Regions from separate parts of the Devosia chinhatensis genome, predicted to be linked through region 3. Evidence: predicted binding sites of a transcription regulator. Region 3 holds the regulator's gene; each other region holds the start of a gene.

Region 1 (7,102 bases), 1.3 Mb from region 3:
CCGGATGGGACGTGGCGGCTCTGGTACAAGGACGAAGGCCAAGGCTCGAGCACCTGGAGCGCCACCAGCCCCGACATGATGACCTGGACGCTGGAAGGCCTGGTGCTGCCGGGCTCTCCCGATGCGCCGCCGCACGAGGGCCCGAACGTCTTCGAGATGGGCGGCTATTACTGGCTGATCACCGACGAATGGCGCGGCCAGGCGGTCTATCGCTCTGACGACACGATCAACTGGACCCGGCAGGGGCTGGTCGGCGAGGCGCCGGGCAGCGATCCGATGGACAAAAGGTTCGTGCGCCATGCCGACGTCGTGGTCAACGGCGACCATGCCGCGCTGTATTATTTCACCCATTGCGAATGGGACGAACTGGGCCAGCCCGAGGGGCCGCCGGATGTCGCGGCGCGACGGACGGCGATCCACCAGGCGCGGCTGACAGTCGTCGACGGTGTGCTGCTATTCGAGCGCGATGTGCCGGCGGGGCTTGCCCTGCTGAAATGAGCGGGTGACGCTAGGCTTCGGCCGGCAGCTCCTGGGTGCTGTCGGTGCGGGTTTTGCCGCGAAGCTGGTAGCGGACGCCATCGGGGTGATAGTGCGTTTTCCCGGTGCCCTCAAAATATGAAGCGACGATCCTGTCATTCAATTTCGTGCCGAAGCCTGAGGCGGTTGGAAGAGTGACAGGGGGTCCTTTGCTTTCCACCCAGAGAAACTCAAAGCTCTGATCGGGACCGACGCTCCAGCGCAGCGAGATATGGCCATCCCCGGTTTTGAGCGCGCCATATTTCGCCGCGTTGGTCGATAGCTCATAAATGGCCAGAGACAATCCTATTGCCTGCTGAGCAGAGATCGGAATTGTGGGTCCGTCTATGGTCACCCGGCGATCGTCATCGATGTGAGGCGCGATGGCCTCCCGAACCACTTCCGCGAAATCGGTGTCGCCCGTCCCTCCGGTGATCAAGGCTTGCGTTCGTGCCAAGGCCTGAATGCGAGAGGCGGTGATTTCGCGTGCCTGTTCCAATGTCTTTGCATTGCGCAAGCTTGCCGCCACCACAGCATTTATCACCGCCATGATGTTCTTGACGCGGTGCGCCATCTCCATTTGCAGGACGTGCTGCTGTTCTTCGGCACGCTTGCGCTGCGTTACGTCGGTGAAGACCGATGCAATACGGTCGCCGTCCAGCCGCTGGATGCGGTTCTCGAACCACCGCCCGCCTGCGGCCTGGGTGTTGACATGCAATGCAGGCTCGCCGGTGCGGAGCACGTCGCGAATGGCGGGAAGTATCTCGCCGTGCAGACCGGGCAGGAGTTCACCAAGCTGGAGCCCGAGCAACGCATCTGCATCCAGCCCGGTCAGCTGTCCAAAGGCCGGATTGACCTCTTCGAACTGGATATCCGCGACGTCTCCAGAGTTGTCGCGAACTGCCTGGGCAACATAATAGCCTTCCTGCATATCGGCGAAGAGGCGACGGTACTTGAGTTCCGAAACCCCCACGGAAATCTCGCGCTCGACGACAAGAGCGAGGCTTTCGAGCACCTTGCGATCGTGCTGGGTCCAGATGCGCGGCCTGGTGTCGATGGCAGCCAAGGCACCGACAAGTTCCCCTGTCGGCAGTCTGATCGGCACGCCCAGATAGGCCTGGACGCCCAGATCGGCGATCGCGTGATTTCGGCTGACAAGTTCATGGACACTGGCATCAGTGACCTCGAGCGCCTCGCCGCGCTGCACGACGTATTGGCAGAACGAATGAGACATGGGCGTTTCGCCCAGGCTGTCCCAGGGAGCGGGAAGCCCGCAATGACCGGCGAATACCTGCCGGTCCTCATCGACAATGGAGATGATCGCGACAGGTACGCGCAGCGCAACGCGCACGTGCTCGGTCAGGTGGTTAAACTGCTCACGCCCCGACCCGTCAAGCAGGCCTGATTTTCTTATAGCGGAGATCCTGTCGGACCCCCTCCGTGGTGCCTTATCCAACTCGCAGTGACTGGCTCAAGCGCCAGCCCTCCCTGGATACAGCAACGCTGTTCACCCGCAACATTCGCTCTCGCATTCCTTGACGCTGAACGGGAACGGCCGGGGGAAGGATTGGATGCAAATTTTACTGATGAAATTTCCCTATGCTTCCAAAAGGATGCCGGCGCTGGCCTATTCCGGTTTCCAGATCGGGTCGGCCTCTCGCTTGAGCGGGCCCATTTGGGTGATGTCGTCGCCCCGCCGCATATAGATGTTCATGCGGAAGGAATTGCCGATCCGCTCGGAGCGCTCGATGAACAGCGCGGCGATGTCGGGCGGACAGAGCTCGGTGACGGTCTCGCGGAAGAGGCGCAGCCAGCGCATGAAATGGGCGTCTGAGAGCTCAGGAATGCCCATATGCTTGGGCATGGGACGACCATCGTAGCGCCGGGTACCGAGCAGCATGGAGCTCCAGAAATCGGCAATCTTCGTGAGATGGGCAGGCCATTCCGCATCAGGGATGACACGGTTGAAGACCGGGCCGACGATGTCGTCGCGCCGCGCCGCGTCGTAGAAGGCGGCGACGACCGACCCGATCAGGGCCTCGTCGAGGCCCGCAGGGGTTTCCCAGCCGATGCGGGTGAGACGGGTGCCGACTTGCGGGCGATCAGGCTGGGACATTGTCGAGCGCTCGAATGGAATAGGTGCAGCGGCGACCGCCGCTGACGATGTGGTCCTGCCGCTCCACCGCCACATCAGGGCCCAGAACGGCGCGAAACACGTCCAGCTCGGCACGGCAGAAGCCCTGGCAGGCGGTTGCGGCCGCGCAGATCGGACAGTGATTTTCGATCAGCAGCAGCGAGCCGTCTTCCTGCTCGGTGAAGGCGGCCATGTACCCTTCCTGGCAGCGCAAATCGGCGAGGGCAGCCACGCGGGCGCGCAGATCGGGCGCCGGAGCGACAGCAGCCTCGTAGGCCCGGCGGGTTTCGGCCTCGCGCACGGCGATGATGCGATCAAGCGCGGCTTCGCCCAATTGGCTGCGCACGATGTCGAGCAGCTGCACGGTAAGCGCTGCATGGGTATCGGGGAAGCGGGCCTGGGCCCTCTCGGTCAGGCTCCAGCGCTGGGTGGGGCGGCCAACGCCAGCGGACTGGCTTTGCGACTGAACCAGGCCCTCCTCGGCCAGGCGCACCAATTGCTGGCGCGCCGCCTCGCCCGACGTACCCAGCTTTTCGCCCAAAGCCGCCGAGGACAAGGCACCATGCATCTTGAGCGCCATGAGAATGCGCTCCGCCGGGTTGCGAGGCGACCAGGCGAGGTTTTCCAAGCCGGAACTTGACATATCTGCCGAAAGGGTTTTCAAAGTCATCACTTGGAAATTAAACAATCCGGTCTCCCCTGTCCACCCCGTCCCGAAAGGAGCGACATCATGACCTTCACCCTTCCCGCCCTGCCCTATTCCGCCGCAGCACTTGCCGATCGCGGCATGAGCCAGGAAACGCTCGAGCTGCATCACGACAAGCATCACCAGGCCTATGTGACCGCGCTCAACGGGTTCGTGGACAAGAATGCCGACCTGCAGGGCAAGTCGCTCGAAGAGATCGTGGCCTTCGCCAATGGCAAGCCGGATCTGGCGCCGGTGTTCAACAATGCCGGGCAGCATTGGAACCACGTGCATTTCTGGCAGGCCCTGTCGCCCGAAGGCGGCAAGCTGCCGGGTCGGCTGGAAGCCAAGATCATCGAGGATTTCGGCTCGGTCGACGCGTTCAAGGACAGCTTCAAGACCGCCGCGACCACGCAGTTCGGCTCCGGCTGGGCCTGGCTGGTGCTGGGTGATGACGGCAAGCTGAAGACCACCAAGACCCCGAACGGCTCGAACCCGCTGGCGACCGGCGAGGGCAAGGTGCTGCTGGGCCTCGATGTGTGGGAGCATTCCTATTATGTCGACTTCCGCAATCGCCGCCCGGACTATGTCAGCAACTTCCTCGACAAGCTGGCCAATTACGAATTTGCCGAAGCCAATCTCGGCTGATTTTGCTCGAGGCGGGGGCATCCAGCGCCCTCGCCTCACGCTTTCCAGACGTCTTTTTCAAAAAATCCGCGCAAAGCCGTTTGCGCGAGAAGCCACGATACGCGATGACTTTGCCTATGCCTGAATTCGATCTTCCCGACAGCATGGCCATGCGGCCGCTGCGCCACCCCACGGTGAGCGACGCGGAATTTCGCGCGGCCATGGCGGGGTTCGCGTCGAGCGTGCATGTGGTCACCGCCCAGCGCGGCGCTGAACGGATCGGGCGCACCGCGACGTCAGTGCTGTCGCTTTCCGCGCAGCCGCCGGCGATCCTGGTGTCGATCGACATCGTCAGCCGGCTGGCCGACATCATCGCCAAGACCGGCTGCTTTTCGCTCGCGACCCTGGCCGATGACCAGCAGGCCATCGGCGATGCCTTTGCCGGCAAGGTGGACCCGCGCGAGCGCTTCGACATCGGCAAGTGGGACGCCTGGCCCTCCGGCCAACCGCATCTGCGCGGCGCCGTGACCGTGCTCGATTGCGAGGTGATCGGAGCGATGGAAACCGGCAGCCATGTGCTGTTTGCCGGCGCCATCATCGAGGCGGAAACCGATACGTCGCGCCGGCCGTTGCTCTGGCATCGCCATGCCTATGCCGGCCTCAACGGGGTCGACTAACGCCCTGCCCGGTGCCACACTGAAACGATTGAGGCGGCAGCTTTTGCGGCCCTGCGACGTTTCACCCGGCCCACGGGACAGTCTGATGCCACGCTACTTCTTTCACTATCGCACCGATGATGGCCTGATCCGCGACGAAACCGGCAGCGATCTCGCCAACCTCGACGCCGCCGAACAAAAGGCCGCCGAGCTGGGGCGCGCGATCATTGACCGTGTCGCCGGCGAAGGGGGCGAAATGAACGCTCCGCGCTCCATCGAAATCACCGACGCGAGCGGGCATGACCTGTTGTATGTGGTGTTCTGGGCCGGACCGAAAGTGGGCGATGGCGGCGCAACGCCGATCGAACCGGCGCGCCTGCACTAGGGTGCGGCGCAACCACCAAGACGCTAGAAGAAAGACCCCGCATGTGTCGTCACCACGAAGCCCAGGACGAGGGCTGCGGCGAGAGCGGCATAGGACGCGTATTGGGACAGCTTCGGCATAAATGCACCTGCGTTTGAACCTCGCTAAAGACTACCACGTCACTAGAGTTTAACAAGAGGTAAACGCCCCACGGATGGGCTGGTCCGGAAACGCTTTGCCCAATTGTGACGATTTCATGAAATGGTGTGCTGCTATCCCAAGACCAAAGTCGGTAGGAGTCGGTGGGAAAGCGTCACCTTCCCGGCCTAAAGTGGGGAGCGAGTCGAAGGAGCCCCGAATGGCCGAAATACTGGATCAACGCTTTGCACACGAAGTCGCGCGGGCAGCGGAGGGCAAGGCGAGCCTGGAGCGGTTCCTGAAAGCAGCGATTGCCGCCATCGACCCCGATGACCTGGTCCGGCAGGCTCCCCAGACGCTGGTCAGCGCGCTGTGCCGCAGCCATGAGCGCCTGCTGGAGGGGCCTCTCGACCAGACCCGCATCTATGCCAGCCCGGCGCAGGCGCCGGGCGAAGCGCTGGTGCTCGACATCATCTGCCCGGACATGCCGTTCATCGTCGACAGCGCCCTCGCCGCACTCCGCAGCATGGGCGGGGCGATCCGCCTCTTCGCCCATCCGGTGCTGCACGTTTCGGGTGGCGAAGTGCGCCATGAGGACGGGGCGGCGATCAGCGTGCTGCATATCCACAGCGATCCGGTGGGCGACATCGCAGCGCTCGAAGCCGAATTGCAGGCGACGCTGACCGCGGTGGCGCAGGCCACGCAGGACTGGCAGCCGATGCTCGAACGGGTCGGCCGCGCCATGGAAGGGCTCCAAACGCTGCCCGCCCGGAGCGGGGGCGAGGCGCTGGCCTTTCTCGAATGGCTCCTGGCGCACAATTTCACATTTCTGGGCCTGCGCGACTATGTGCTGGAAAACGGCGCGCTCAGCCCGGTTGCCGGGTCGGGTCTCGGCATCCTGCGCGACGACAGCGTGCGCGTGCTGCGCAGCGGTCCCGATTTCGTCGAGAGCACGCCGCAATTGGTGGCCTTCACCGAAGGCAACGAGCCGCTCCTCGTGACCAAGGCCAATATGCGGGCGCGCGTCCATCGCCGCACCCATATGGATTATGTGGGCATCAAGCTGTTCAGCGCCGACGGGATCGCCAAGGGCGAGTTGCGGGTCGTGGGACTTTATACGGCACAGGCGCAGGCCGCGCCGCATACGGACGTGCCGATCATCCGCCGCAAGATCGCCGAGGTGATGCGGGGTTCGGGCGTCGATCCCTTGGGGCATGCCGGCCGGACGCTGCTGGGCGCGCTCGATGCCTATCCGCGCGACGAGCTGTTCCAGATCGGCACGCCCCAGCTGGCCGAATTTGCCGAAGCCATTGCGGGCCTCTACGACCGGCCGCGCGTCCGCGTGCTGCCGCGCATCGACCGGTTCGACAATTTCGTCTCCATTCTCGTCTATGTGCCGCGCGAGCGTTATGACGGAGCGGTACGGGCGCGGATCACGCGCTATCTGGCAGACGCCTATGATGGGCGCGTCTCGGCGTTCTACCCGAATTTCCCCGAAGGCGAGCTGGTGCGCCTGCACGTCATTATCGGGCGCAATGGCGGGCCAACGCCGCAGCCCGAACGGCGGGTGCTGGAGGCCGATGTCGAGGCGCTGACGCGCGATTTCTCCGACATGCTGGTGGCGGCGGCCCCCGAGCCGGGCGCGATCAGCGACTGGCGTGCGGCGTTTTCTCCGGCCTATCAGAGCCGCAATTCGGTTGCCGAAGCGCTGCGGGACATCGACGTATTCCGCGAATTGTCGGCCGGCGAGGTGGGGCTGCGCCTGGGCCTGCCGCGCGATGCGGGCGGCGGGGTGAGCCTCAAGGTCTATCACCATGGCAGCGCCATTCCGCTCAGCGACCGGGTGCCGGTGCTGGAGGATTTCGGCTTCCGCGTCATCGACGAGCAGACCTATACGGTGGTGCCGCGCGACGGGGCCGAACGCTATCTGCATGACATGGTGCTCGACCTCAACGGGCTGAGCCAGGACGAGGTGCTGTCGC
Region 2 (7,102 bases), on a different contig from region 3:
ACCATGCTGATTCCCGAAGTCGTCGGCTTCAAGCTCACCGGCAAGATCAACGAAGGCATCACTGCCACCGATCTCGTGCTGACCGTCACCGAAATGCTGCGCAAGAAGGGCGTTGTCGGCAAGTTCGTCGAATTCTACGGTCCGGGCCTCGACTATCTCAGCCTCGAAGACCAGGCGACCATTGCCAACATGGCCCCCGAATATGGTGCCACCTGCGGCTATTTCCCCGTCGATGCCGATACGCTGAAATTCCTGGCCACTACAGGTCGCGACGCCGATCGCGTAGCACTGGTGGAAGCCTATTCCAAGGCGCAGGGCATGTTCCGCACCTCCGACAGCGAGGACCCGGTCTTCACCTCGACGCTCGAACTCGATCTTTCCACCGTCGTACCGTCGCTCTCGGGCCCCAAGCGTCCCCAGGACCGTGTCGCGCTCAAGGACGTGACCCGCGCCTTCGATGCGGCATTGCCCGAGCTGAGCGGCGGGCGCATCGAGCGTACCCGCCTGCCCACCGACAAGCAGGAAAGCCGCTTCGTGGATGAAGGCGCCAACGGCGTGCACGATATTCCCGAAGAGGCGGCCTATATTGTCAAAGGGGCCGACTATCACATCACCGATGGCTCGGTGGTGATCGCCGCCATCACCTCGTGCACCAACACGTCCAATCCCTCCGTGCTGGTCGCTGCCGGTCTTGTGGCTCGCAAGGCCCGCGCCCTCGGCCTCACTTCCAAGCCCTGGGTCAAGACTTCGCTCGCGCCCGGCTCGCAGGTCGTCACCGATTACCTCACTGCCGCCGGTCTCCAGGACGATCTCGACGCCATCGGCTTCAATCTCGTGGGCTATGGCTGCACGACGTGTATCGGCAATTCCGGCCCGCTGCCGCAGGCCATTTCCGACACCATCAACGAGAACAAGCTGGTTGCTGCATCGGTGCTGTCGGGCAACCGCAATTTCGAAGGCCGCGTGAACCCGGACGTGCGGGCAAACTATCTTGCTTCCCCGCCGCTGGTCGTGGCCTATGCGCTGCTCGGCACGCTCAATGTCGACATCACCACCCAGCCGCTGGGCACGGGCAAGGATGGCAAGCCGGTCTATCTGAAGGACATCTGGCCGACCAACCATGAGGTTGCAGAGATCGTGCGTCAGCACGTGACGGCCGAGATGTTCCGCTCGCGCTATTCGGACGTGTTCAAGGGCGACGAGCACTGGCAGGGTATCGCAGTAGAGGGCAGCGAGACCTATGGCTGGAACTCCTCGTCTACCTATGTACAGAACCCGCCCTATTTCGAAGACCTGACCATCGAGCCCAAGCCTGTGACCGACGTGGTCTCGGCACGCGTCCTGGCCTTGTTCCTCGATTCCATCACCACTGACCACATCTCGCCGGCTGGTTCGTTCAAGGCCGGCACTCCAGCAGGCCAGTATCTGACCGAACGTCAGGTTGCGCCCAAGGACTTCAACTCCTACGGCGCCCGCCGCGGCAATCATGAAGTGATGATGCGCGGCACCTTCGCCAATATCCGCATCAAGAACATGATGCTTGATGGAGTCGAAGGCGGCTTCACCAAGGGTCCGTCGGGCGAGCAGATGCCGATCTACGATGCGGCGATGGCTTACCAGGCGCAGAATACCCCGCTGGTGATCTTTGCCGGCAAGGAATATGGCACCGGCTCCAGTCGCGACTGGGCAGCGAAGGGTACGAACCTGCTCGGCGTAAAAGCCGTCATCGCGCAGAGCTTCGAACGCATCCACCGCTCCAATCTGGTGGGCATGGGCGTCATCCCGCTGCAGTTCAAGGATGGCGAGAGCTGGCAGAGCCTGGGCCTGGACGGCACCGAGACGATCGATATTTCGGGCGTCGAGACCATCGAGCCGCGCGCCATGGTTACCGTCAAGATCACCCGCGCCGATGGCTCGGTGCTCAATGTCGAAACCCGCTGCCGCATCGATACGGCCAACGAACTCGATTATTTCCGCAATGGTGGCATCCTGCATTATGTGCTGCGGAGCCTGGTCGCCGCATAAGGGCTCGCGTCCTACGGAAAATACCAATGGCGGCCTCCGGGCCGCCATTTTTCTTTGGCCGACAGCGTTTTTACCCTCTCACCCGGTTTTGACTAGGCAGGCGGGGAGTGTGCGGCTTACAACCATGACCATGTTTTTTCGCCTTGCCCTCGGTTTCCTGTCCAGCCTTTCGATCTCCCTAGCCCTTGCCGGGGCGCCTGGTGCCGAGTCACGTCCGGCGCCGGCCCGGGCGGTGGTCGAGCTGTTCACGAGCCAAGGCTGTTCGCAATGCCCTCCGGCCGATGCCCTCCTCAACAGCCTTGCCGAGCGCGACGATGTGGTGGCTCTGGCCTATCACGTCGATTACTGGGACTATATCGGCTGGGAAGACACATTCGGCGACAAAGCCTTTTCCGACCGGCAGCGGTCCTATGCCAAAAGCTGGGGATCGACGCGCATTTATACGCCGCAGATGGTGGTGAACGGCTCCGAAGGCGTCGTGGGATCGAAGCGCGATGCCGTTCAGGATGCGATGGCATCCGCGCAATTGCCGCTGGAAGTGGCCTTGCAGCGACATGGCGACATGCTGGCTGTGACGATCCCGCCCGATGCTGACCTGGGGGACGCCAATATCTGGCTGGTGCGCTATCTCGTTCGCGCCGACGTGGCCATCGATGCGGGTGAAAATGCGGGCAAAAAGATGGCCTATACCCAGGTCGTGACCGATCGGCAGATCCTGGGCATGTGGGAAGCCGAGACCGGTGCCCAGATCAAGCTGCCCCTTACCGCCCTGCCCAATACGAGGCCTGGCAATACCGGCTTCGCGGTTCTGGTGCAGAACGAGCGCAACGGCCTTCCCGGACCGATCCTGGGCGCGGGCGTCTACGAGTTCTGATCGCATCATACCTGCTACAATCACAAAAAAACCCGCTCCTCGGGGGAAGGAGCGGGTATATGACTCTGGTCAACTCAATATCAAACGGCCAGCAGAAGACATCAGGTTTGGAAGCTCATTTTTGTCTGCCTGCCGACCATGGGAGGCAATGATTGAAATCCTACCGAGGTATTCAGGCGTCAAGAGGGAGGGTGTATGGCGAAAGTGGGGTTATTTGCACCCCTTGCCAGCCTCAGGAAATGGGTCGATCATGACAGGGTGACGACGAAACGATTGAGGCCGCGTGCCAGGTCCCGGTAACGATATTCGCAATTCCCTTTCGGTGGTGCATGGAGGCCAGTCAGCTGCGCATCCTCAAGGCCCCGCGCCATTGGTCATCGCTTTTGACCGTCGCGAGCTTACGCAGATTCTGGCGGTCTATGGGCGCAAGGTGGGCTGCGGCGAATGGCGCGACTACGCCATGGATTTCCTCAAGGACAGAGCGCTGTTTTCGATCTATGCCCGCGTGTCGGAACGTCCGCTCTATGTGGTCGAGAAGAATCCCAAGCTGCGGAACAAGCAGGGCATGTACATGGTGACCAACCAGCAAGGAATGATCCTCAAGCGTGGGCATGATCTTGCTCAGGTGCTGCGCGTGCTCGATCCAGATCTGGTGGTGGTGAGTTGAGCTTTTTCGCTCGTCCGCGACACGGATGTAGCGCTAGAAATTGCCTGCCAATTCCCGGTCATCTGGGGCTTCGAACAGCTTTGCCCAGTCCCGCAGGTTTTCGAGCGGAATGACGAAATGGCCTTCTTGCATGGCCTGGTTGCGGGCGAGAACCCGTCGCTCCAGTTCGGCCAGCGATGTGGCTTCATAATCGATCCGGCATTGCGCGCCCAAAGCGGCGGCCCGCTGCGCGAAGTTCTGCCGCTCGGCCCGGCTCCAGAAGCCGAAATCGAGAATGACCTCGCCGCCCTGCTTGAGCACGATTGCCGCCACGTCCCACATCAGCGCCTCGATGGCATCGTGACGCCTGTCATGGTCTGGATGGTGCATGTCGTCGTCGAACAGCCGGGTTTGCCATTCGTCCGGCGTCAGCCGCAGGGCGCCGGTCTGTTCGGCCAGGGCCTTGGCCCGCGTCGTCTTGCCCGAGCCGGGCAATCCCACCATGAGGTGGAGAACGGCCATCAGAGCGCCTTTTGCAGGTGCACGATGTCATGCCAGCGGTCGAACTTGTAGCCGACGGCGGAATAATAGCCGACGCGCTCGAAGCCGAATTTTTCGTGAATTGCGATGGAATTGGCGGTGTCGGCAGTGATGACGGCCAGCATCTGCTTGAAGCCGAAGGCCTTGGACTGGACCAGCAGCTCGGTCAGCATGACCCGTCCGAGGCCTTTGCCCGTCTCTTGGGGGTCGAGATAGATCGAATCTTCGCAGGTGAAGCGATAAGCGGCGCGGGGGCGGTAGAAGCTGGCATAGGCGTAGCCGATCACCTTGTTGTCGCGCTCGGCGATGATCAGGGGATGGCCCAGCTTCTGCAGGCCGGCATATTTCTCGGCTATCGCTTCTTCGCCAGGGGCTTCGGTGTCGAAGGTGATGGCGGTGTTATCGACATAGTGCCGATAAATGCGGGTGATTGCCGGAATATCGGACCAGGAGAAGGCGCGCAGAATGGTGTCGGACATGAATCGCGTCGGGCAAAAGAAAGGACCGCAGCTCTTGTAAGCTGCGGTCCCAAAGATCGTCCAACCAAATTGTTTGATCGGACCATCAAGCCTTCTTGCATATTACTCGCGGTTGCCGAAAAGGCGCAGGAGCATCATGAACAGGTTGATGAAGTTCAGGTAGAGGCTCAGCGCGCCCATGATGGCGTTCTTGGCCATGACGTCAGCACCATAATGGTCAGCATAGCTTTCCTTGATGCGCTGCGTGTCATAGGCGGTGAGGCCAGTGAAGATCAGCACGCCGACCACCGAGATGACGAATTCCATCATCGAGGACTGCATGAAGATGTTGACGATCGAGGCAATGATGATGCCGATCAGGCCCATCATCAGGAAGCTGCCCATGCCCGAAAGGTCGCGCTTGGTGGTGTAGCCGTAGAGGCTCATCGTGCCGAAGGTCGCGGCAGTGATGAAGAACACCTTGGCGATGGAGGCGCCGGTATAGACTAGAAAGATCGAGCTGAGCGACAGGCCCATGATGGCCGCAAACGCCCAGAACACACCTTGTGCAGCCGGGACGGAGAGCTTGTTAATGCCGAAGCTGAGCACCAGCACGAAGGCAAGCGGGGCGAGCATGACGACCCAGGACAGCGGGCTGCCGAAGAGCAGGACGCCCCATTGCGTCAGGTAGGTGCCACCATCCAGCTGCGCGACGGCAGCGGACGGATCGGAGGTAACGGCAGCCTGGGCAGCGAAAAAGGCCACGAGGCCCGTGATCACCAGGCCAAGGCCCATGTAATTGTAAACGCGCAGCATGTAACTGCGCAGGCCCTCATCGATGGCCGCGGCCGAGCCGGCCCGCGCATTGAGGGTCTGACGGTCATATTCAGCCATTCTCAGGTTTCCTTTCCCAATAGAAACTGCGGTCTTTGCACCGCCGGGGGCAATTGGCTCTTGCCACTTGGCAGGGAATATGGGGACACAATGGTTGAATGACAAGGATAAATGGCCGCCTGCGGCAACAGGACTGGCCCGATAAATAGATTGTGTTACGCTCAAGACCAGAATCGCGCCGTCCTTGCCTCGTCTCCAGCCAGGGAGAACGCCATGCCCCGGCTTTTTACCGGTCTCGAAGTGCCGCGGGATGTGGCCTTTAAACTCGCACTCAAGCGCGGAGGTCTTGCCGGCGCGCGCTGGATTGATCCGGACAACTATCACATCACGCTGCGCTTCATCGGCGACGTGGATCGTCCTACAGCCGACGACGTGGCCGACAGCCTCGATAAGCTTGCCAATTCGTTGCAATTTCCAGTGCGGTTGACCCACTTGGGCAGTTTTGGCGGCGACAAGCCGCGGGCGCTGTTTGCGGGTGTCGAGCCCTCCGAGGCATTGAGCCGCCTGCAGGCTGCGCAGGAGAGAGTGCTGCAACGGGTGGGCCTCCCCCCGGAGGGCCGCAAATTCGTGCCACATGTGACACTGGCGCGGCTGCGCGGTGCGGGGGCAGGAGAGATTGCGCGGTTCCTGGCCGAAGCGAGCCGGTTCGAGCCACTTACATTCGTCCCGGCGCGCTTCGTTCTCTATTCGAGCCGCGACTCCGTGGGGGGTGGGCCGTACCTGGTCGAGCAGGCCTACCCTCTGGCCGCCTGAACTTCACGATCACTCAAGTGTTAGCTTCCTCTTAACCCTTGCCGCGCAAACCGGGCCGGGCGGACCCGTTCCGCCAAAATGCCGCCGCGATTGGCTTTCATTTGAGGCAAATGCAGTCAAATGCAGGCGGGTTTGACACCTTGGTAACCATGTTCGGGGCATGCTCAGCGGGACGTGCAATGCCTCCGACGGCAGCAAGACAAGAGGAAGAATTGGCGATGACGATGAAAACCGGTGGGCTGAAGCTCGGGCTCGCGGTCGCAGCGTTCATGGCTCTGGCGCCGGCCGCCGCTCAGGCGCAGCAGGCGACGGAGCTTGGCACTTTCAATGCCTGGTCGGCCTATACGGCGACCGATGCCAGCGGGGCCATGTGCTTCATCATCGGTGAACCGACGCGCAGCGAGCCCGCTGGCGCCAATCGCGACCCGATCAAGTTCCTGATCGTGCACCGCAAGGGCATGGGCTCCAAGAACGAAGTACAAACCCAGATCGGTTATCCCTACAACACCACAGACGCAAAGGCTTCGGTCAGCGTGGATGGCAAGAGTTATGTAATGGGTGCCCGCGGTTCCACTGCCTGGCTGGCGTCGGCGGGCGACGAAGCGGGCTTTGTGCAGGCGTTCAAGGCCGGCAACCAGATGGTGGTTCGCGGCACCAGCCAACGGGGTACCGATACGGTGGATACCTATTCGCTGGCCGGCGCAACAGCAGCGATGAACGCCATCGACAGCGCCTGCCAATAGGCTTGCCCCGCAGCGCGAAAATACCATAACTGGGCGCCGGGCCTTTGGGGGCCTGTCGCCCTTTGCCTTTTTTGAAGAGCAGAATCCGATGATCCGATCCGCCTCCCTTGCTATCGCCATGCTGGTCGCTGCCACCGCCGTTCCTGCGCAGGCCCAGTCGGCTCGGGTC
Region 3 (7,102 bases):
GGTCACCCAATTCGTCGGCTTCATGGGCGCCTTTCGCGATGCGAACGGGCTCTCGCCCCTGGTGGCGGGCACATTGGGCGGGCTTTTGACCACCTGGGTCACGTTCATGCCCTGTTTCCTGTGGATTTTCCTCGGCGCGCCCTTCATCGAGCGGCTGCGCGACAATCAGGTATTGTCGGCGGCTTTGACGGCCATCACCGCAGCCGTGGTTGGCGTCATCCTCAATCTTGCCGTCTGGTTCGGCCTGCATGTGATCTTTGCTGAGGTCCGCACGATTGGCGGCTTCGGGCTCGATCTCGACGTGCCGGTCTTCACGTCGATCAATCCGGCAGCGGCGGCCTTGGCGCTCGCCGCGATTGTCGCTGTCTTTCGCTTCAAGCTCGGCCCGGTCAAAGTGCTGGCCGGCTGCGCTATCGCCGGCCTCGCCTTGCACGTTGCGGGCCTGGCCTAAACGCGGTTCAGCATATCTCGGCCTTGGATGGCGGAACCCGGTGAATTCCCTGCGTTCTAGGCTCTTTGCACGGTCGGAGCGCTGCGAATGAAACCGAGGATCGCCTGGGAGAGCGTGGGGATTTCGGCGGGGGTGATTTCGTGCCCGACCTTTTCGAGCACGGTCAGTCTTGCGTTGGGGATCAGCTCGTGAGTCTTTTTCGCTGCGGCGACCGAGATGAGCGGATCGCCCGCGCCATGGATGACCAAGGTCGGCCGGGTGATGTCGGCGGCGTGGAGGCCCGGGTCGATCTTGCCTTCCAGCATGGCGTGATTGAAGGCGCTCTGGATGGCGGATGTATGGTCCAGCTCGCGGCCGATGCGCTCAAGCGCCGCATGCCGGTCAAAGGGGCGATCGGGGGCGGCACTCAGCTCGGCAATGCGCAGCAGGAATTGGGTGACATCTTCGCGACGGCTCCAGTCGAGCGTGGCCATGCCGGAGAAATGCTCCATGATCTCAGGCGGCATGCCCTCGCCATCATAGGCGCTGTTCAGCGGCTCGCCGGCAAAGACGGTGAGGGTCGCGACGCGGCCGGGATGCTGGAGGGTGACGATCTGCGCCACCAGACCGCCCAAAGACATGCCCACGAGATGGACGGACGAGACCGCATAGGCGTCGAGAATGGCGATGACGTCCTCGACCAGGTCGGGGAGGTCGTAGGGTGGGGTTCCCGGAGGGAAAAGGGTGGAGCGGCCCGTGTCGCGGTGGTCGAAGACGATAACCTGGTAGCCGGCACCGGCCAGCGCGTCGATCAGGGCGATTGGCCACCAGGCCGAGGAGGCGGTGGCGCCCATGGCCAAGAGGATAGTGCCGCGCAGCGGCTGACCCCATGCCTGCGTGTAGAGCTGCGCATTCGGTCTTTGGACGTATTTTTCGATCATTGCCGGGAGCGCTCCAAGGAAAGACGAACAGGGTGCCGGAGGCACGGGCTCAAGTCATTACGGTTTGGCGCAACTTTGGGGCAGTTCGGCGGCAAGTGGTCCCAGACGATCTAGGCTGTCTGGGCGAAGCGTTCGTCGAAGGCGTAGCCGGCACCGCGGACGGTTCGGATCGGGTCGACCTCCTTGCCGCGATTGATCGCGCGGCGGAGGCGGCCGATATGCACGTCGACAGTGCGCTCGTCGACATAGACGTCATTGCCCCAGACGCCATCGAGCAATTGCTCGCGCGAATAGACGCGGCCGGGATGGCGCATGAGATATTCGAGCAGACGGTATTCGGTGGGGCCGAGATGGACGTCGCGGCTGGCGCGGCGCACGCGGTGAGTGGTGCGGTCGAGTTCGAGATCGCCGACCTTGAGGGCGGCGGTGACGAGGTTGGGGTTGGCGCGGCGCAGGAGGGACTGGATGCGCGCCAGCAGCTCGGGGACGGAGAAGGGCTTGACCATGTAGTCGTCGGCGCCGGTGGTGAGGCCGCGCACGCGCTCTTCTTCCTCGCCACGAGCGGTCAGCATGATGATCGGCACGTGGCTGGTTTCCTCGCGGGCGCGCAGGCGGCGGCAGAGCTCGATGCCGGAAATTTCGGGCAGCATCCAGTCGAGCAGGATCAGGTCGGGGAGTTTTTCGGCAATGGCATGGGTGGCTTCGTCGCCGGTTTCGGCGGTAACGACGCGAAAGCCCTCCGCTTCGAGATTGTAGCGGAGAAGGAGGGCGATGTCGGCTTCGTCTTCGACGATGAGGATGGTCGCGGGCATATGGGCGTGCTCCGTCGGTCGGCGCCGTAGGCGTGCCGTGTATGTGGTTATTTCCCGCCATTCGAGCCTTGTTCCCTCAATTCTTTCCACTGGAGAGAATTGCCTTGCGGGACGTTCCAAGCTCTTATGGCCTTAGCGGCCTGAAAGGCTCCACTGGAGCCTTTCGTCTGCTGCGCGGACCGCCCGCTAAGCCTTGATCTGCGTGCGGCGCAATTGCTGTTCCTCGCTGGTCAGCTGCTTGCCCGTGGCCAGGTAATAGGCGCGTTCGGCGATGTTGGTCGCGTGGTCGCCGATGCGCTCGAGATTCTTGGCGCAGAAGAGCAGATGGGTGCAGGTGGTGATGTTGCGCGGATCTTCGAGCATGTAGGTGAGCAGCTCGCGGAAGAGAGAGGTGTGCATGGCATCGACCTCGTCATCGCGGTTGCACACGTCGACGGAGGCGGCCGCCTCGCGGTTGCCATAGGCGTCGAGGCTGTCCTTGACCTGCCGCAGCACCAGGGCGGTCATGTTCTTGACGCCATTATAGAAGGTGGGCTGCAGGCTGATGCCTTCGAGCTTGAGCGAGCGCCGGGCCAGCTGCTTGGCCATGTCGCCGATGCGCTCGAGGTCATTGGCCACGTGGATGGCGGTGATGATCGACCGCAGGTCGGACGCCATGGGCTGGCGGCGGGCGATCATGGAGACGGCCATCTCGTCGATCCGGCGCTGCATGTCGTCGATGCGCTGATCGGCAATGATGGTGACATCGGCCAGCTCGCGATCGAGCTTGAGCAAGGCGCGGGTGCCGTTCTCGATGGCGACCTCGACCTGGCCGCCCATTTCGGCAATGGCCTGGGCGAGGGCGAGCAGCTCTTCATTGTAGGACGTGACGATGTGTTCGGCGCCGGTATTTGGCATGTTCTGATCCTCTCCCGCGCTTAGCCGATGCGGCCCATGATGTAGTCCTGGGTCTGTTTGTTCACCGGGTTGGTGAAGATTTCCTCGGTGTCGCCTTTTTCGATGAGGTTGCCGAGGTGGAAGAAGGCGGTCTTCTGGCTGACGCGGGCGGCCTGCTGCATTGAGTGGGTGACGATGACGATGGTGTAATTGGTGCGCAGCTCGTCGATCAGCTCTTCAATAATGGCGGTGGCGATGGGGTCGAGCGCCGAGCAGGGCTCGTCCATGAGAATGACTTCGGGGCCGACTGCGATGGCGCGGGCAATGCAAAGACGCTGCTGCTGGCCGCCGGAAAGGCCGGTGCCGGGTTCGGTCAGGCGATCCTTGACCTCTTCGAAGAGGCCGGCCTTGCGCAGCGAGGACACGACGATCTCGTCGAGATCGGTCTTGTTTCTGGCCAGACCGTGGATGCGCGGGCCATAGGCGACGTTGTCGTAGATGGACTTGGGGAAGGGGTTTGGTTTCTGGAACACCATGCCGACGCGGGCGCGCAGTTCGACCACGTCGAGATCGTTGGCGTAGATATCCTGGCCGTCGAGCTCGATCTTGCCGCCGACCTTGGCGCCCTCGATCGTGTCGTTCATGCGGTTGATGCAGCGCAGGAAGGTCGACTTGCCGCAGCCCGAGGGTCCGATAAAGGCGGTGACGGCGCGGTCGGGAATGTCGATCGAGATGCCATGCAGGGCCTGCTTGGCGCCGTAGTGCACGGTGACGTCGCGGGCGGTGAGGCGGATATTGGGCTCGATCATGTCCATGGGGTCCAGATTGGCGCTCAGGGTCTTCTTGGGGGCTTTAACCTTGCCGGCAAGCATATCCATTGTGGTTCTCCTTAAGCGCGCTTTTCAAGGCGGGATCGCAGGAAGATTGCGATGGCGTTGAGAGTGATCATGAAAGCCAGCAGCACCATGATGGCGGCGGAAGTGCGCGGCTCGAAGAAATTGCGGTTCTCATTGCCCTGCCAGAGGAAGATCTGGACGGGCAGGGCGGTGGCCTGATCAAGGGGCGTGCCCGGTACGGAGGCGACGAAGGCATTCATGCCGATGAGCAGCAGCGGGGCGGTTTCCCCCATGGCCTGTGCCACGCCGATGATGGTGGCGGTGAGGATGGACGGGAAGGTCACGGGCAGGACGTGGTGGAACACCATCTGCGTCTTGCTTGCACCCATGCCCAGAGCGGCCTGACGGAGGGCCGGGGACACGCCCTTGAGTGCGGCGCGGGTGGCGATGATGATGGTGGGCAGGGTCATCAGCGTCAGCACGAGGCCGCCGGCCAGGGGAGCCGAAAGCGGCAGGCGGAACCAGTTGATGAAGACCGCGGCGCCCAGAAGGCCAAAGACGATGGAGGGCACGGCGGCGAGGTTGTTGATATTGACCTCGATGAGATCGGTCAGCCGCGACTTGGGCGCGAATTCCTCGAGATAGATGGCGCTGCCCACCCCGAGCGGCACGGCCAGCACGATGACGATCAGCATCATCCAGAACGTGCCCATGAGCGCGCCGAGCAGGCCAGCGGAGGCGGGCGCGGAGCGGCTGTCGACATTGGTGAAGAGCGACCAGGCAAAGCCCTGGGTGATGGTGCCGTTTTCCTCGAAAATGTCGATGAGCGCACGGGCGGGGGCCGAGAGCTGCTGCTGGGCGTCGCCGAGGTCGCGGTTGATGTTGCCCTTGGCCCAGTTGTCGGTGTTTGCCGAGCCGAGCACGTCGATGGTCACGGTCTGCCCAAGCAGGCCGGGGTTTTCTACAAAGGCCTGGCGCACGCGGTGGCGGGCATCGCTTTCGGGGATGGTGAGCAGCTGGCGGCTGTCGATCTCGAAGCCTTCGGGCGCAGCCCGGCGCAGGGCCGCCTCGATGACAGTGTTCCAGTTGAGCATGGCCACCTGGCGCTCCCAGGCGAGACGCTGCGAGCGGTAGTCCGCATCGGACTGTCCGGCGGCGCGGACAGGCGCGGGATCGACATTGAGGACCTCGGGATCGAAGGTCACTTCAAGGCGCAGATTGGCCTGGGTGAAGGCCGGAATACCCTTGCGCAGCACATCGGTGAACAGCAGGGCGACAAAGCCCAGCGCCAGGCAGATGGCGACGATGCCGAACAGTCGGAACAGGCGTTCGCCCAGATGGCGGCGGGCGAGGCCGGCGCGCACCAGTTTGCGCCGTTCGGCGGCGGAAGCGAGCGTGGTGTCGGTCATTCGTACTGCTCCCGGAAGCGGCGGACGATGTAGAGGGCGACGATGTTGAGGCATAGCGTCATGATGAAGAGCGTGAGGCCCAGCGCGAAGGCGACCAGCGATTGCGGGCCGGTGAAATCGGTATCGCCGGTGAGCTGGTTGACGATGGAGACGGTAATCGTCGAGACCGGCTCGAGCGGATTGCCGCGCAGGATCGGGGCGTTGCCGGCGGCCAACACCACGATCATGGTTTCGCCGATGGCGCGGCTGACGGCGAGGAGGAAGGCGCCGACAATGCCGGGCAAGGCGGCAGGCAGCAGCACATTGCGGATGGTTTCGGACTGGGTCGCGCCCAAGCCATAAGCGCCATCGCGCAGGGTGCGCGGCACCTGGTTGAGAATGTCGTCGGAAAGCGAGGAGATGAACGGGATGATCATCACGCCCATGACGAGGCCCGCTGTCAGGGCCGAGGTCGCGCTGATGGAGAGGCCAACCGCATTGCCGAAGTCGCGCAGGAAGGGGCCGACGGTGACCAGGGCGAAGAAGCCATAGACGATGGTGGGAATGCCGGCGAGGATCTCGATGATCGGCTTGACGATCTTGCGCACATTGGCGTGGGCATATTGATTGAGATAGATGGCCGCCATCAGCCCCACCGGCACGGCCACGAGCATGGCGATGGCCGAGATCATCAGGGTGCCGGTGAGCAGCGGAAGAAGGCCATACTGACCGGCATCGCCGGTGCCGGTGGAGCTGAACCGGGGCGCCCAGACGGTGCCGAAGAAGAAGTCGAGCGGGTTGATATAGGTAAAGAAGCGGAAAGCTTCGGTGACCAGCGAGGCAACGATACCCACGGTGGTGAAAATGGCGACGGCCGAACAGGCGATCAGCAGCACAGAAATGGCGCGCTCGACCTCGTTACGGGCCCGAAGGCGGGGGCTGATGCGACGGCGGGCCAGGGTCAGGCCCAGAACGCCGAGGCCGGCAGCCGCAGCCAGCATGATGAGGAAGGAGAGAAGCTGGAAGCGGGCGAGGTTTTCGCCGGCGGCCTGCTCGAAGGGCTGAACTTCACCGGTCACGCCAAAGCCGGAGGCCAGATCGCGGATGCGCTGCAATTGCGCGTTGAGACCGAGCTGGTCGAGGCCCGTCAGCACTTCGGTGGGAAGCAGGGATACGGTGTACCAATGGGTGACGCCGGGCGAAAAGAACGCCCAGATGGCGAGAAAGAGAACAACAGGCACGAGGGTCCAGAGGGCCACCAGGGTGCCGTGATACTGGCCGCGCGAATGGACGCGCACGCCGTTTGCCGTCGAGAGCGCCCGGCTCTTGGACCAGCCCAGCTGATAGGCCAGGCCGAGAAGGACGATAAGCAGACCGGCGACGATGAAGGTGTTCACTTGTCAGACGTCCTCGATGGAGTGCCGCGCGAATATGCAGGCCGCGGACCCTGACAAGGCAGAGCCCGCGACCGGCAGATCTGGGTTACTGGCCGGCCTGGAAGGCGGCGAGAACTTCAGCGGTCTTTTCGGCCGGCTGGGGGATCAGGCCGGCGGATTCCAGAATGCCGCCCATGCCGGAAACGCCTTCGGACAGGAAGTATTCGGTGAACTCGGCGAGGCCCGGAATGGTGCCGATGTGCTGGCCCTTGACGTAGAAGAAGAGCGGGCGGGACACGGGGTACTCACCGGCAGCAACGGTTTCCAGCGACGGCTCGACGCCATCGACGGTGGCAACCTTGAGGGTGTCGCGGTTCTGGTCGTAGAAGGACAGGCCGAAGACGCCGACAGTGTTGGGATCGGCAGTCAGGCGGGCGAGGGTC
Region 4 (7,102 bases), on a different contig from region 3:
GATGCCCGTACGGCCCTTGTGCTGCAATTACCCTTCGTCGCCATGCTGACGATTGCCGTGGCGATGCTGGATCGCTGGCGCAAGAGCAGGCAATAAAAAACGCCGCCCCGAAGGACGGCGTTCTTCAAAATAGCAATCGACAGCCTTAGCTGCGGGCGCCTGCAGCGGCGCGACCCGGAGCCGGACGGCTCGGTGCAGCAGCGATGCCGCCTTCGCGCTGTGCGCGCTTGCGAGCCAGCTTGCGGGCGCGACGAACGGCCTCGGCCTTCTGGCGAGCCTTCTTCTCAGAAGGCTTCTCGTAATAATTGCGCAGCTTCATCTCGCGGAAGACGCCTTCGCGCTGCAGCTTCTTCTTCAGTGCGCGCAGCGCCTGGTCAACATTGTTATCGCGAACGACTACTTGCAAAGGTCAACCGCCCTTTCAAAGCTTGGCAAATTGTTTGGATGAAAGCGAAGCAACCAAAAAAGCCACTCCGCCGACCAGCCGAGCCGGTCACCGTGGCGGGGTCTATAGCCCAAGAATCCCTGCCTGTCCACACTTGCCCGGTGGAAAAGTGCCTGTCTTGCCGGTTTGGCCGTGTCGTTTTACCAGTTCTGCAAGCCCAAGCGGAGTTGGCCATGCATACGCCCCTCGTCTTTCTTCCCGGTCTCATCTGCGACGCCCGCCTCTGGCGCGATGTTATCGACGGGTTGGCTGACACGATTGCCCCAATGGTCGCAGACCTCAGGCTCGACGAGACCATCGCCGAGATGGCCGCACGGACCCTTGCCGCTGCGCCTCCACGCTTCGCACTGGCAGGACTTTCCATGGGCGGCTATGTGGCGCTCGAAATCATGCGGCAGGCGCCCGAGCGGGTCACCCACCTTGCCTTGCTCGACACCTCGGCTCGGGCCGACACCGAAGAGCGGCGGGAAACCCGGCGCAAGGGCATCGAGATGATCGGACAGGGCAAGTTCATCGGCGTGTCGCGCGGCCTTCTGGGCAGCCTTGTGGCCTCCCACCATCTGGGCACAGCCCTTGCCGAAGAGGTGCAGGCCATGTCCGAACGCGTCGGCGGCAATGTCTATATCCGCCAGCAGAGGGCGATTATTGGCAGGATCGATTCCCTTCCCTATCTCGAGGACATTGCTGTGCCGACCTTGGTGGGGGTAGGCGCGCTCGACAAGATGACGCCCCCCGAGCTGGCCGAGGAAATGGCGCGCCTCATCCCGCAGGCGGAGCTGGTCACCTTCCCGGATGCGGCGCATCTCCCGACGATGGAAAATCCGGCTCCGGTGATCGCCGCGATGCGCGACTGGCTGGCGCGCTGAACGCTGCTAGCTTCGCACGATGCGGTTGATATGGCCCATCTTGCGGCCGGGTCGTGCCTCCGCCTTGCCATAGAGGTGCGGCTGGGTATCGCCATCGATGCCGCCGGGCACAACGTCGACGTCATCGCCGATCAGGTTTTGCATCACCACATCGGCCATGCGCTGCGGATCGCCTAGCGGCCAGCCTGCAATGGCGCGGATATGCTGCTCGAACTGGTCGGTGAGGCACACGGCCTCGGTCCAGTGCCCTGAATTGTGCACGCGCGGCGCGATCTCATTGACCATCAGCGTCGGCCGGTCCCCGCCCAGGACGAAGAATTCCACGCCCAAAACGCCGACATAATCGAGCGCCACCACAATGACCTTGGCCAGCATGGCGGCGTGCTTTTCGACGCCGGGGGGGATCGCCGCGGGCACTGTGCTGGTATGCAGGATGTGGTACCGGTGGACGTTCTCGGCGGCGTCGAAGGCACGCACGGTACCGTCCAGTCCCCGCGCCACCACCACCGAGATTTCCTTTTCGAAGGGCACGAAACCTTCAAGAACCAACGGATGAGGCTGCAATTGAGCGAAGGCTGCTTCGACGTCCTCCGGCGCGCGCAGCACCCGCTGCCCCTTTCCGTCATAGCCGAGCCGCGTGGTCTTGAGCACCGCAGGCAGGCCAAGCGCGGCGACGGCCGCATGCAGGTCCTCAAGGCTCTGCACGGCCCGATAAGGCGCTACGGGAATGTTCTTGGAGGCCAGGAAGGTCTTCTCGGCCAGCCTGTCCTGCGAGATGGCGAGCGCATTGGCGCCCGGACGCAGCGGCTTGAGGCCCGCCAGGATTTCAGCCGTGGCGGCGGGGACATTCTCGAATTCGTAGGTGACGACGTCCACTTGGCCGGCAAAGACTCTCAATGCCTCGGCATCGTCATAGGCCGCAATGGTCTTGAGCGGGGTGACGTCGAAGGCCGGGCTTTGCGCATCCGGGCAATAGATATGGCTTTTGAGGCCGAGCCTGGCTGCGGCAAGCGCCAACATGCGCCCAAGCTGCCCCCCGCCCAGGATGCCGATGGTGGAGCCGGGAGCAAGGGGTGCGGTTGGTTCGGTCAAGGGACTACTCGAGATCGGACGGAAACTGGGGTACGGATTGGGTCTGGCGCGCGCGATGGGCCTCGAGGCGGTCGGCGAGATCCTCATCGCTGAGCGCCAGCACGGCCGCAGCCAGAAGGGCCGCGTTGATGGCCCCCGGCTCGCCGATAGCCAGCGTGCCGACGGGAATGCCCCCAGGCATCTGCACGATGGAATAAAGGCTATCCATCCCATTGAGAGCCTTCGAGCGCACCGGCACGCCAAACACCGGAAGGGTGGTCATGGCAGCGATCATGCCCGGCAAGTGGGCGGCACCGCCCGCTCCGGCGATGATCACCTGGACGCCTTCGGTCTTGGCATTGGTGGCAAAATCGACCATGCGCTCGGGCGTCCGATGCGCCGAGACAATGCGCGCTTCGTATTCGATTTCCAGGCTTTCCAGGGTTTCGGCGGCCAATCGCATGGTCGGCCAGTCCGATTGACTGCCCATGACGATGGCAACAGCTGGCTTGAGCATGGCGATTCCCCCGTCGCGCTCCGCAAAGCGCGCAACTAGCCTAATTCCGGCCACAAAACAAGGCGCAAGGCAGCTAGGCGATGATGTCCGGCAGCAGAATATTTTCCAGCTGGACGATGCGGTCCTTGAGCGTCAGCTTGCGCTTCTTGAGCCGCTGGATAAGCATCCGGTCCGCCAATTGCGACTGACCCAAAGTATGGATTGCCGCGTCGAGATCCGCGTGTTCCTGGCGTTTTGTGGCCAGTTCCAGGCCCAATTGGGCTTCCTGTTCCTTGTCGAGCGGCAGCATCGGGTACCGGGGATGGTCACGTGACAATCATACCCTTGGTTAACCGATCACGGACTGTTTTGCATCTGATTTTCAATCGCCATCCGAACGCCGTCGACAAAGCGTGAAAGATTTGTGACGATACCCCCGTCCAACACCCTGAAAGGAGTTTTTAATGACGACTGAAGGCCACATCGCAGCGCTCGAACGGCGCCATATGGAACTGGACCGGCAGATTCAGGCAGAAACCCAGAATCGCCTCGCCGACGACCTGATGGTTTCCGCGCTCAAGCGCCGGAAACTCGAAGTGAAGGACGAACTCTACAAGCTCCAGAGCGAGACGCGGCAATAGACGCCGCGACAACAATTCATCCACGTTCTGGAGGGTCACGGCGCGAGCCGCGACCCTTTTTTCATGCCTGGCGTTAAGGTTTGCCTGCAGGCCGGGCCCGGCACCGCCGCGAACAATTCATCAATATTAACACCCTCTTAAGGCGCTCCCGGCATCGTCTTCCCAAAACGGCACACACGATTCGTGGCCGGCCTAGTGGGACTTGGGGTATTTATGACGCGCGTTCTGGTGGTGGATGACGATCCGGTGCAATTGCGGCTCACTGCCGAAGTCGCTAACCGCGCAGGCTTCAAGCCGCTGACGGCCACCGGCGGGGAACAGGCCCTCTCGATCCTGCGCGACGACCCCACCATCGGCGCGATGATCCTCGATCTCGTAATGCCCGATCTCGACGGGATGGGCGTTATGGAGGTGATGCGCAAGGAGGGGCTGACCACACCGGTCATCATCCAGACGGCCAATGCCTCGCTCGAGACGGTAATCTCAGCCATGCGCCAGGGCGCCGCGGATTACTTCGTCAAACCGGTTGCACCCGAACGTCTGATCATTTCCCTGCGCAATGCCATGAAGCTCGAGGCGCTGGAAACCGCCATTCGTGCTGAGCATGCGCGGCGCTCGGGCACCTTTACCCGCGCCGACATGATCGCTGCAGCGCCGGCCATGGCCCGTGTCCTGACACTATGCACCAAGGCGGCGCGCAGCACGATCCCGGTACTGATCGAAGGCGAAACCGGCACCGGCAAGGAATTGGTCGCCCGGATCATCCAGGGCACCGGCGACCGCGCTGGAAAGCCTTTTGTCGCCGTCAATTGCGGCGCCATCCCGCCCAACCTCGTGGAATCTGTACTGTTCGGTCACAAGAAGGGGGCATTTACCGGTGCGCATGCCGACCAGGCCGGCAAGTTTACCGAGGCTCATGGCGGCACGCTTTTTCTCGATGAAGTGGGCGAATTGCCCCCCGAGGTGCAGGTGAAACTCCTGCGGGCGCTTCAGGATGGAGAAATCGAGCCGGTCGGCGCCGCGCGTCCGGAGAAGGTCAATGTGCGGGTCGTTTCGGCGACCAATCGCCGCCTGTTGAACCTGGCCAAGAGTGGCGAGTTTCGAGAGGACCTGTTCTATCGGCTCAACGTCTTTCCCATCTATGTGCCGCCCCTGCGCGAGCGCAAGGAGGACCTCAAGGCGCTGACCGACCATTTCGTTGCCCGCTTCTCGGCCGAGGCCGGCAAGCGCGTACTTGGAATATCGATGGCCGCCATGGACCTGCTGCAGGCCTATGACTGGCCGGGCAATGTGCGTCAGCTCGAGAACGCTGTCTATCGTGCAATTGTTCTCACCGATGGCGCCTTCCTTGAAGTGCAGGACTTCCCCCAGATCGCAGCTCAGGCTGCCGGCCGCGAGGAAGTCTTGCGCAGCATCGAGGAACTGCCCGTTCCTCCGGCACCGATCCATATCGACGCATCCCCGCCCCGCACGCGTCTGGAGCCCGTTGTCCCCGGTCGGCCCGACCGCTTTCTCGACGATAGCGGACAATTGCAGGCGCTTGCAGCGATCGAACGGGCGGCCATCGAGTTCGCCATCGCCCATCATGGCGGACGCATGTCGCGGGTAGCCCGGGCGCTTGGCATCGGCCGGTCGACGCTTTACCGCAAGCTGCACGAATATGGACTGGCCGAAGGACTGATTAACGACGCGGCGTAAGCGCAATTGTGATCGGCATATGCGCCGTTAACCTTGTTCGTTACCGCAGTCTTAATCTCTTGCTTCGATTTTGAGCGAGATTATTAACCGCGAGGCCATCATGCTGCGTACAGGCATTGCGCTCCTAGCCGCACTCACCTTCACTTCCTTCGCCCAAGCTGCCGATCTCAACTGGAACGCCGGCAACAACTCGTCCAATCTCTATTCGCCGGTGGCCGCGGCGCAGTGGACAGGCTTTTACGCCGGTGTCTCGGGCGGGCACGGCTGGGGCACCACGACGACCAGCCCGGCCATTGTGAGCAATTCGAACAATTCCAACGGCTGGAGCTTGGGCGCCCAGGCCGGCTACAACATGGATATGGGCGGTTTCGTCCTGGGCGGTGAAGCCGACCTGCAATGGGCCAATATCGGCTATTCCGAGCCCCTGGCCGGCGGCACCTTCACGGCCCGCACCGACATGTTCGGCACATTGCGCGCCCGCGCCGGTGTCCCGATCGGTCAGGTCATGCCTTACGGCACCGTCGGCGTCGCCTATGGCCGCGGGTCGGTCACCGAAGATACCGGTATTTCCTCCACTCAGGTCGCCAACCATTTCGGCTGGACCGCTGGCGTAGGCCTTGAGGCACAGGCAACGGCCAATCTCTCGCTCAAGGCCGAATATCTCTATGTCGACCTGGGCAACCAGAACTACAATCTGCTGCCCAGCGGCGCCCGCGAAGTCGGCCAGCGCTTCGGCGTCATCCGCGCTGGCGTGAACTACAAGTTCTAGTTGAGGTGTGGCGCGGCGTTGCAGCCGCGCCACACACCGGTTTCACAAAACTGCGAGCAATTGCTCCCGTTAAGGTTTGCAGTTTATTGAGCACAGATGTTGCGCGGCCAGCAGAAGGGCCCGAAAGCCAGTCGCCTAGGTCTCCGTGCAACAAGGAGCAGCAATGAACAAGCTCGTGGCGATCGCCCTTCTCGCGTCCACCCTTCTGGTGCAGCCCAGTTTGGCGCAACAGGCCGTGGCCAGCCTCGAAGCCAGTCGTGTGGTCATCGCACCGCCCCGGACGGAGATCGCCCGCGTCATCAAGGCGGGCCTTTCGAGCGATTATTACGGTGCCCGTTCCGGCAGTGCGTCCGAAAGCGATGCCCAAAGGCTCTATTTTCTCTACGGCGAGCGCCATTTCGAGCCGATCTGGCTTCAAGAAGACGCCAGTGGCAGGGTGCGTTTTTCTCCTGCTGCCGACAGCATCATCGCATTGTTCAAGAACGCAGCCGAAGAGGGTTTGCGTCCCGAAGACTATTTGACCGCCGCCATCGACCTCCAGCGGGTCAATGGCGATGAGGCTGCTCTGGCGGGCCTCGAGACCGCTTTTTCCGGCGCGGTCATGCGCTACGCCTACCACATTCACAATGGCCGCATCCGCCCCCAATCGGTGAGCGAGAACTTCGACATCGCGGCCAAGCCGATCGATGAAGCCGCTCTTTTGGAGCGATTGGCATCGAGCAGCGACCCGGCAGCCATTCTTGCCGAGCTCGAGCCGCGCCATCCCGAATTCCTGGCGCTCAAGGCCACGCTTGCGACATTCAAAACCAGCCAGGCCGACCGCCCGACGCCTATTTCCGAGGGACCGGTCTTGCGTCCGGGTGGCTCGGACCCGCGCGTTCCAGCCATTCGCGCCCGCCTCAAGCTGACCGGTTCCACCTCGCCCGCCTATGACGATCTGACCGTCAGTGCCGTCAAGGATTTCCAGCAAAGCCAAGGCCTGGAAGTGGACGGAATCATCGGCCCGGCCACCATTGCTGCGCTCAATGGCGGTGCTGCCACACGCCGCGAAGACATCATTGCCAATATGGAACGCTGGCGCTGGATGCCGTCCGACCTCGGCCAGTTCAACGTCTT

What was found. The regulator PhoB, encoded in region 3, activates phosphate uptake and scavenging genes when phosphate is short. The targets are predictions, from matches to a motif close to TGTCATNNANCTGTCAT.
Region 1: VE26_RS03525 (NAD-glutamate dehydrogenase) is a predicted target of PhoB. The motif match lies at 5,228-5,244, and genes of this name have one in related genera.
Region 2: VE26_RS14100 (DUF2794 domain-containing protein) is a predicted target of PhoB. The motif match lies at 3,150-3,166, and genes of this name have one in related genera.
Region 4: VE26_RS17505 (YdcH family protein) is a predicted target of PhoB. The motif match lies at 3,292-3,308, and genes of this name have one in related genera.

What each region holds. Positions count from the first base shown of each region.
Region 1 is NZ_JZEY01000054.1:720,133-727,234, reverse strand. Features, by position in the region: gene VE26_RS03560 (family 43 glycosylhydrolase) at 1-498, shown strand, start outside; gene VE26_RS16985 (sensor histidine kinase) at 509-1,834, opposite strand; gene VE26_RS18680 (hypothetical protein) at 1,793-1,921, shown strand; gene VE26_RS03550 (group III truncated hemoglobin) at 2,144-2,632, opposite strand; gene VE26_RS03545 (helix-turn-helix transcriptional regulator) at 2,619-3,230, opposite strand; gene VE26_RS03540 (superoxide dismutase) at 3,381-3,983, shown strand; gene VE26_RS03535 (flavin reductase family protein) at 4,100-4,639, shown strand; gene VE26_RS03530 (DUF6894 family protein) at 4,725-5,003, shown strand; gene VE26_RS03525 (NAD-glutamate dehydrogenase) at 5,341-7,102, shown strand, end outside.
Region 2 is NZ_JZEY01000061.1:766,993-774,094, reverse strand. Features, by position in the region: gene acnA (aconitate hydratase AcnA) at 1-2,025, shown strand, start outside; gene VE26_RS14105 (DUF1223 domain-containing protein) at 2,150-2,899, shown strand; gene VE26_RS14100 (DUF2794 domain-containing protein) at 3,183-3,566, shown strand; gene VE26_RS14095 (P-loop nucleotide/nucleoside kinase family protein) at 3,600-4,067, opposite strand; gene VE26_RS14090 (GNAT family N-acetyltransferase) at 4,067-4,564, opposite strand; gene VE26_RS14085 (Bax inhibitor-1/YccA family protein) at 4,667-5,437, opposite strand; gene thpR (RNA 2',3'-cyclic phosphodiesterase) at 5,651-6,190, shown strand; gene VE26_RS14075 (invasion associated locus B family protein) at 6,409-6,933, shown strand; gene VE26_RS14070 (invasion associated locus B family protein) at 7,022-7,102, shown strand, end outside.
Region 3 is NZ_JZEY01000054.1:2,032,057-2,039,158, reverse strand. Features, by position in the region: gene chrA (chromate efflux transporter) at 1-451, shown strand, start outside; gene VE26_RS09825 (alpha/beta fold hydrolase) at 508-1,371, opposite strand; gene phoB (phosphate regulon transcriptional regulator PhoB) at 1,482-2,183, opposite strand; gene phoU (phosphate signaling complex protein PhoU) at 2,370-3,080, opposite strand; gene pstB (phosphate ABC transporter ATP-binding protein PstB) at 3,101-3,874, opposite strand; gene pstA (phosphate ABC transporter permease PstA) at 3,949-5,304, opposite strand; gene pstC (phosphate ABC transporter permease subunit PstC) at 5,301-6,680, opposite strand; gene VE26_RS09795 (PstS family phosphate ABC transporter substrate-binding protein) at 6,766-7,102, opposite strand, start outside.
Region 4 is NZ_JZEY01000061.1:361,798-368,899, forward strand. Features, by position in the region: gene VE26_RS12110 (multidrug effflux MFS transporter) at 1-96, shown strand, start outside; gene rpsU (30S ribosomal protein S21) at 146-406, opposite strand; gene VE26_RS12120 (alpha/beta fold hydrolase) at 619-1,311, shown strand; gene VE26_RS12125 (5-(carboxyamino)imidazole ribonucleotide synthase) at 1,318-2,403, opposite strand; gene purE (5-(carboxyamino)imidazole ribonucleotide mutase) at 2,408-2,899, opposite strand; gene VE26_RS12135 (YdcH family protein) at 2,973-3,188, opposite strand; gene VE26_RS17505 (YdcH family protein) at 3,343-3,519, shown strand; gene VE26_RS12140 (sigma-54-dependent transcriptional regulator) at 3,733-5,217, shown strand; gene VE26_RS12145 (outer membrane protein) at 5,318-5,986, shown strand; gene VE26_RS12150 (L,D-transpeptidase family protein) at 6,150-7,102, shown strand, end outside.